Regions from separate parts of the Mesorhizobium sp. DxT genome, predicted to be linked through region 1. Evidence: predicted binding sites of a transcription regulator. Region 1 holds the regulator's gene; each other region holds the start of a gene.
What was found. The regulator PhoB, encoded in region 1, activates phosphate uptake and scavenging genes when phosphate is short. The targets are predictions, from matches to a motif close to TGTCATNNANCTGTCAT.

Region 1 (2,265 bases):
TAGTCGTGCGGAAAGCCCATGTTCTCCACGACAGCCCCACCATCGTCGGCGGACCATTCGATCACATGGCCGGCAATCACGCGCCCATACGCAAGGCTCCGCGCAAGAACGTCCGCGTCGGCGCCCTCCGAGACCAGAGCGTCGAGACGCTTCCCGATGGCATCCATCGCCCGCTGGCCCGTCGGCCCAGTATTGCTGAAGAAGTGACGCGTTGCGTTCGTGAGAGCGCTTTGCAACACGACCGCCTCGTCGTAGACGCCCTCAGACCGTGGAGGAAAGGCTTCGAGCCCGTTGAGCTGGCCCGCAAACGAGCGCGTCGACGGCCGCCCGCCGGCAAGCCCTTCCTGCGCGGCAACGCCCAGATATGCCAGGGACCGGCTGGCGACGGGCGGCGAATAGGTCGGCGTATGGCGCACCAGCTCGAGCGTGAGCCGGTACCAGGTCCGTGCAACCTCTACGGCCCTCTCGTCGAATTGCGCGCGGGCTGGGCCAACAAGACCCAGAACGGCCGCAACCAGCACGACATGGACAAGAAAACGCATCGCCGCTTACGGGCCCGGCCCGCTCCTCCCTCAGTCCGGTCAGGAAAGCATGGCGCACCTGCCGCCTGCAAGCGGAACCGGAGCGCAGGAGTATCGGCTGCTATGCCTCGCGGATCGCGTAGCCCGCGCCGCGTATGGTGCGGATCACGTCGGGCAGACGGCCATTGTTGACCGCCTTGCGCAACCGGCCGACATGTACGTCAACGGTGCGCTCGTCGATGTAGATCGTCTCGCCCCAGACATTGTCGAGCAATTGCCCGCGCGAGAAGACGCGGCCGGGATGCTGCATCATGAATTCGAGCAGACGGAACTCCGTCGGGCCGAGCCTGATTTCGGACTTGCCGCGATGCACGCGATGCGTCTCGCGGTCGAGCACGATGTCTCCGACCTTCAGCACCGATGAAAGCACCTCGGGCTTGGCGCGGCGCAGCAGCGCGCGGACCCGGGCGATGAATTCCGGCGTTGAGAACGGCTTGACCAGATAGTCGTCGGAACCGGTCGACAGGCCGCGCACCCGGTCCGTTTCCTCGCCGCGCGCGGTCAGCATGATGATCGGCAGGCGCTCGGTCTCCGGGCGCATCCGCAGCCGCCGGCACAGCTCGATGCCGGAAATGCCGGGCACCATCCAGTCGAGCACCAGCAGGTCGGGTGTGCTTTCCCGCAGCCTGATCTCCGCTTCATCGCCGCGGCCGATCACCTCGACCTGATAACCTTCGGCTTCCAGGTTGTATTTGAGAAGCACCCCCAACGGCTCCTCGTCCTCCACCACCATGATCTTGGGTGCAATCATCTATAGGTCTCTCTGCGGTCACTCGCTGTCCACTGTCACCGACGTCTCATCCAGCTTCGGCCTGTTCAGCGGCAATTGCTGGCCGGTCACGATATAATACGCGTTTTCCGCGATGTTGGTCACATGGTCGCCGATGCGTTCCAGGTTCTTGGCGCAGAACAGCAGATGCGTACAGGCGGTGATGTTGCGCGGGTCTTCCATCATGTAGGTGAGCAGCTCGCGGAAGACGGCCGTGTATTGCACGTCGATCTTCTCGTCGTCCTCGCGCAGGCTCACGAGGTTTTTTGAATCGCGCGCCTCGTAGGCCGAGATCACCGCGCCGACCTGATCCATCACCATCTGGGCCATCGTGTCGATGGAATGGGAAAGCCCGCGCGGCGCCGAGCCTTCGCCCACCGCGTTGACGCGCTTGGCGATGTTCTTGGCCAGATCGCCGATGCGTTCCAGGTCGGCCGCCATGCGGATCGCGCCGACGACCGATCGCAGATCCTGCGCCATCGGCTGGCGTTTGGCGATCAGCGTGATGGCGCGATCGTCCAATTCGCGCTGGCGCGCGTCCATCAACACGTCGTCCGAAATCACCCGCTGCGCCAGCGCGGTGTCGTTCTGCAACAGCGACCGGGTCGCGGCAGCGACCATCGCGCCGGCGAGATCGCCCATGTCGCGGATCAACTGGTCGATATGGCCGAGATCGTCGTCGAACGACGTGACCGTGTGCTCACCCATGTTTGCCTCCTCGGGCTCTTCCGGGACCGTCAGCCGAAGCGGCCGGTGATGTAGTCCTGCGTCCGCTTCTCGGCGGGGCTGGTGAATATCTGGTCGGTCGGGCCTTCTTCGACGAGATTGCCGAGATGGAAGAAGGCGGTCCGCTGGGAGACACGCGCGGCCTGCTGCATCGAATGCGTGACGATGACGATCGTGTAATTCTCGCGC
Region 2 (2,265 bases), on a different contig from region 1:
TCATCTTCCGCAAGGAACTCGAGCTGCTCGGCAGCCGCATGCCCGGCCTGTCGCTGGGCTTCCTCATCGAGGAACGCTCGAGTCGTGAGAGCTGGTTCGGCCATATGGGCCGGATCGACGCGGTGCGGTTGCCGCTACTCTCGCCCGATTTTCGCGAGCGGGAAATCTTCTGCTGCGGACCGGAACCCTTCATGCGGGCCGTGCGGGAGATGCTCGAAACAGCCGGCTTCGACATGGTGCATTATCATCAGGAGAGCTTCGCCGCCCCCGTGGCCGAGCCCGTGCCCGCGCCTTTCACCGAAGACGGCGAAGCGGGTGTCGGAGAAATCGCCCTGCCGGTCAGGTTCGCGCTGTCGGAAGTCGACGGCGAATGCGTTGCGGGCCAGACCCTGCTTCAGACCGCGCGCGCGTCGGGTGTGCGGATCCCGGCCGCCTGCGAGTTCGGCCTGTGCGGTACCTGCAAGGTCAAGAAAGTCTCCGGGGCGGTCGAGATGAGCCACAATGGCGGCATACTCGACCACGAGATCGAGGAAGGCTTTATCCTCGCCTGCTGTTCGAAGCCGCTCTCGGCTCTGGAAATCGAGGCCTGACATGGGATCTTCTCCAATCCATGCCGACCTCAACAAGCCGACGTCGTCGATTTCGCCGCGTCCGCCGCTGGCCCAGGCAAGCCCCGAGGAGGTTTTCCTGGCCTGGCTCATCGCATTGCCCGATGGAGAAGACGTCGCCGTTGCTGCGCGCAAGCAGATAAGACGGTTGGATGAGGCAACCAGCGTATCCCCGCTGCTGTGTAGGCTTCGCGCCTTGCTTGCGGAAGCGGCCGGAACACCGGATTAGATTTCCTCGTCAGGTGCTACGCTGCGTCAGACGCCGTCATGTATATGTTACCCGCCGGTGTTAGCCGACGCTTGATCGATGTCGTGTTCGCGGGTCTTGTTGTCACCGGAAGCGACGAGTTTATCGCGCTAAGCGGCCGGAGGAACAACGATGGATCACGACAGGGCGGGCAAAGGTGCCGAGGAATGGCTCAAGGCCGAACTCGAGGATACGCTTGACGAGGATTACGAGCTCGAACTGTCGGAACCGGCGCTGTCGCTCGAACTGTCCAAAATCTACAAGAAGGCCCACCCCCACGCGCTCGACCGGCACACCTATTTCCACGAGCTGATCCGCCTGCAGTCGGAACTGATAAAGCTCCAGGATTGGGTCGCGCACACCAAGGAAAAGGTGGTTGTCCTGTTTGAGGGCAGGGATTCCGCCGGCAAGGGCGGGGTCATCAAGCGCATCACGCAGAGGCTCAATCCACGTATCGTCCGCGTGGTGGCGCTGCCGGCGCCGAGCGACCGGGAAAAGACGCAGTGGTATTTCCAGCGCTACGTTCCGCATCTGCCGGCCGGCGGTGAGATCGTGCTCTTCGACCGGTCCTGGTACAACCGAGCGGGTGTCGAGCGGGTGATGGATTTCGCTTCGCCGCAGCAGGTGGAGGATTTCTTCCGCGATGTGCCGGAGTTCGAGCGCATGCTGCTTCGCTCAGGCATCAGGCTGATCAAATACTGGTTCTCGATCACCGACGAGGAGCAGCAGCTTCGCTTCCTGATGCGCATCCACGACCCTATGAAACAGTGGAAGCTTTCGCCGATGGACCTCCAGTCTCGGGTGCGCTGGGAGCAGTACACCAAGGCGAAGGAGGAGATGTTCGCCCGAACCAGCATCCCGGAGGCGCCCTGGTACATCGTCGAGGGCAACGACAAGAAGCGTGCCCGGCTGAACTGCATGGACCACCTGCTACAGCAGATTCCCTACGAGCCGGTGCCGCACGAGGACATCGCCCTGCCGGAACGCGTCTTCAACCCGGAATACGAACGCGCAACCCTTCCGCACGACCTCTACGTCCCGCAGAAATATTGATCGCGCGCCTAATGCGGCTGGGGTGGTCTACTGGGCAACCATCCATAGGCTGATCTGCGGAAACAGGATCAGGAGTACCAGCGCGGTGATCTGCAGAAGCACGAAGGGAATGATGCCGCGGTAGATCGTGCCGATCGATATGTCTTTGGCCACACCGCGCAGGTAGAACAGCGCATAGCCGAATGGCGGGGTCAGGAAAGACGTCTGCATGTTGACGGCAAGCGCAATGGCGAACCACGTAAGGGTCTGAGGTTGCGTCATGCCGAAGTCGAGGCTGGTCACGACCGGGGCGACCAGCGGCACGACGACCAGTGCGATCTCGACCCAGTCGAGGAAGAAGCCCAGCACGAAGACCAG
Region 3 (2,265 bases), on a different contig from region 1:
CGCGTTGACCCGCGAGCCGGCGGTGCGCGTGAAGATGGCGATTTCGGCCGCCGACATGCCGGTTGCTTCCGGCGTCAGGGCAATCCATTTGCCCGTCATGTCATCGTCGAAGCGGGCCACGTAGAGCTGGCCTTCGTCCAGCAGCGTCGAGGTGTCGCCGCCCGGCACATAGATGTCGCGCGAGACGAATTTGTAGATGAACTCGCCGCGCTCGTCGTCGCCCATATAGACGACCACACGACCGTCGGGCGCGAGCGTTGCGGCGGCGTTCTCGTGCTTGATGCGGCCGAGCGCGGTGCGCTTTACAGGCGTGCTTGCCGCGTCGGTAGGGTCGATCTCGACGATCCAGCCGGCGCGGTGCGGTTCGTGGGGGTTCTTCGACGTGTCGAAGCGCGCATCCCATTTGTGATAGTCGTAGCCCCAGCCTTCCGGGGCAATGCCATAGCGCTTGTAGCCTTCGGCGGTCAGCCCTTCGAGCTGGGTGTCTCCCGTGGCGCCGAAATAGCCGTTGAAGTTTTCCTCGCAGGTCAGATAGGTGCCCCAGGGTGTCCTGCCGGAACCGCAATTGTTGAAGGTGCCAAGGCTTTCCGTGCCGGTCGGATCGGCCTCGGTCTTCATCAGGTCGTGGCCGGCGGCCGGCCCCGCGATGCGCATCGGCGTGTTGTGCGTAATGCGACGGTTGAACGGGCTGTCCTTGACCACGGACCAGTTGCCGTCGGTTTCGCTGATCTCGAAGACGGCAACCCCTTGCAGGTTCTGCAGCTTCAACACGTCCTGCGCGTCGCGTGGTACGCCGTCCGTGGCCCCGGGCAGGTTGATGTCGTTATTGGTGTATTCGTGGTTGACCGCGATGACCTGCTTGCCGCCGATCACGAACAGCTCCATGCCGTCCGTGTTCTCGCCGAAAATCTTGTCGGCATCGGCAACGGAACCGCCGGTCGCATGGTCAAGCTCTGCCACGCCGGAAAACAGCGGGTCGCCCCAGCTTACCAGACGCTGCCAGCTATAACCTTCCGGTACATGCACCGTGTTGTCGGTGGAAATCGGGATCGGCTTGAAGGCAAAGCGCGAATCCTGTGCCGCACGGGCGGGAAGGGAATTGAGAATGCCGGCACCCATGACGGCCGCGCCCGATCCGAAGGCGAGCACGCCGCCCAGAAAGCCGCGCCGCGAGATTGCCCGTTCCACGACGCGGTCGAACTCGTTTTCCTCCGGACGCGGGAAGTTGATCTCGTCCCACTCGTCGAATGTCGGTCTTTCATGCTTCGTGTCGGTCATAGTTGGCTCCCTTCGTATCTGGTGGCTTGCAACGAAGCTCGGCGCGTACGCCGGAGCTTGTTGTGTTTGCCTACCCGGCCGGCCACACAGATTGATGACAGCCCGATGAAAAGTGCAGTCGGCTTTTCTCGACATGGCTCGACGCCGCAGCTATAAGCCCGCCGACCGAAGGAACCTCTTCACATGGCCGAAACGATCGAAAAGGCGGTGTCGCGCCGCCGCACCTTCGCAATCATTGCGCACCCCGACGCGGGCAAGACGACGCTGACCGAAAAGCTGCTGCTGTTCGGCGGCGCGATCCAGCTTGCCGGCGAGGTGAAAGCGAAGAAGGACAAGATCCAGACGCGTTCCGACTGGATGAAGATCGAGCGCGAACGTGGCATCTCCGTCGTCACCTCGGTGATGACGTTCGAATATGGCGACAACGTCTACAACCTGCTCGACACGCCGGGCCACGAGGACTTCGCCGACGATACCTACCGCACGCTGTCGGCGGTGGATTCGGCCGTCATGGTCATCGACGCCGCCAAGGGCATCGAGCCGCGCACGCTCAAGCTGTTCGAGGTCTGCCGGCTGCGCGACATTCCGATCGTTACCTTCGTCAACAAGATGGACCGCGAGGCGCGCGACACTTTCGAGATCCTCGATGAAATCGAGCAGAAGCTGGCGCTCGACACCGCGCCGATCACCTGGCCGATTGGTCAGGGCAAAACTTTCTCCGGTACCTACCACCTTGCAGACAATGCCGTCCGGCGCGGCGACGACGAGGTCGAGCGCACCAAGGTCAACGGTCCGGATTCCAATCGCGTCGCGGGGCTGCTGCCTGAAAACGAGCGGCCGGCCTTTATCGAGGAGCTGGAGCTGGCGCGGGAGGCCTGCAGGCCGTTCGATCTTGCCGCATTCCGCGAAGGACACCTGACGCCGGTCTTCTTCGGCTCGGCGCTGCGCAATTACGGCGTGCGCGACCTGATCGAGGCGCTGGGCGCA

Region 2: the regulator PhoB is predicted to act here: its motif matches at 872-888, upstream of ppk2 (polyphosphate kinase 2).
Region 3: the regulator PhoB is predicted to act here: its motif matches at 1,373-1,389, upstream of ACVJNE_RS07710 (PhoX family protein).

Annotation. Positions count from the first base shown of each region.
Region 1 is NZ_JBZFLJ010000002.1:216,707-218,971, forward strand. Features, by position in the region: gene ACVJNE_RS05130 (vanadium-dependent haloperoxidase) at 1-542, opposite strand, end outside; gene phoB (phosphate regulon transcriptional regulator PhoB) at 643-1,332, opposite strand; gene phoU (phosphate signaling complex protein PhoU) at 1,351-2,058, opposite strand; gene pstB (phosphate ABC transporter ATP-binding protein PstB) at 2,088-2,265, opposite strand, start outside.
Region 2 is NZ_JBZFLJ010000007.1:230,262-232,526, forward strand. Features, by position in the region: gene ACVJNE_RS15205 (FAD-binding oxidoreductase) at 1-590, shown strand, start outside; gene ACVJNE_RS15210 (hypothetical protein) at 592-837, shown strand; gene ppk2 (polyphosphate kinase 2) at 988-1,908, shown strand; gene ACVJNE_RS15220 (TRAP transporter large permease) at 1,936-2,265, opposite strand, start outside.
Region 3 is NZ_JBZFLJ010000003.1:120,208-122,472, forward strand. Features, by position in the region: gene ACVJNE_RS07710 (PhoX family protein) at 1-1,278, opposite strand, end outside; gene ACVJNE_RS07715 (peptide chain release factor 3) at 1,462-2,265, shown strand, end outside.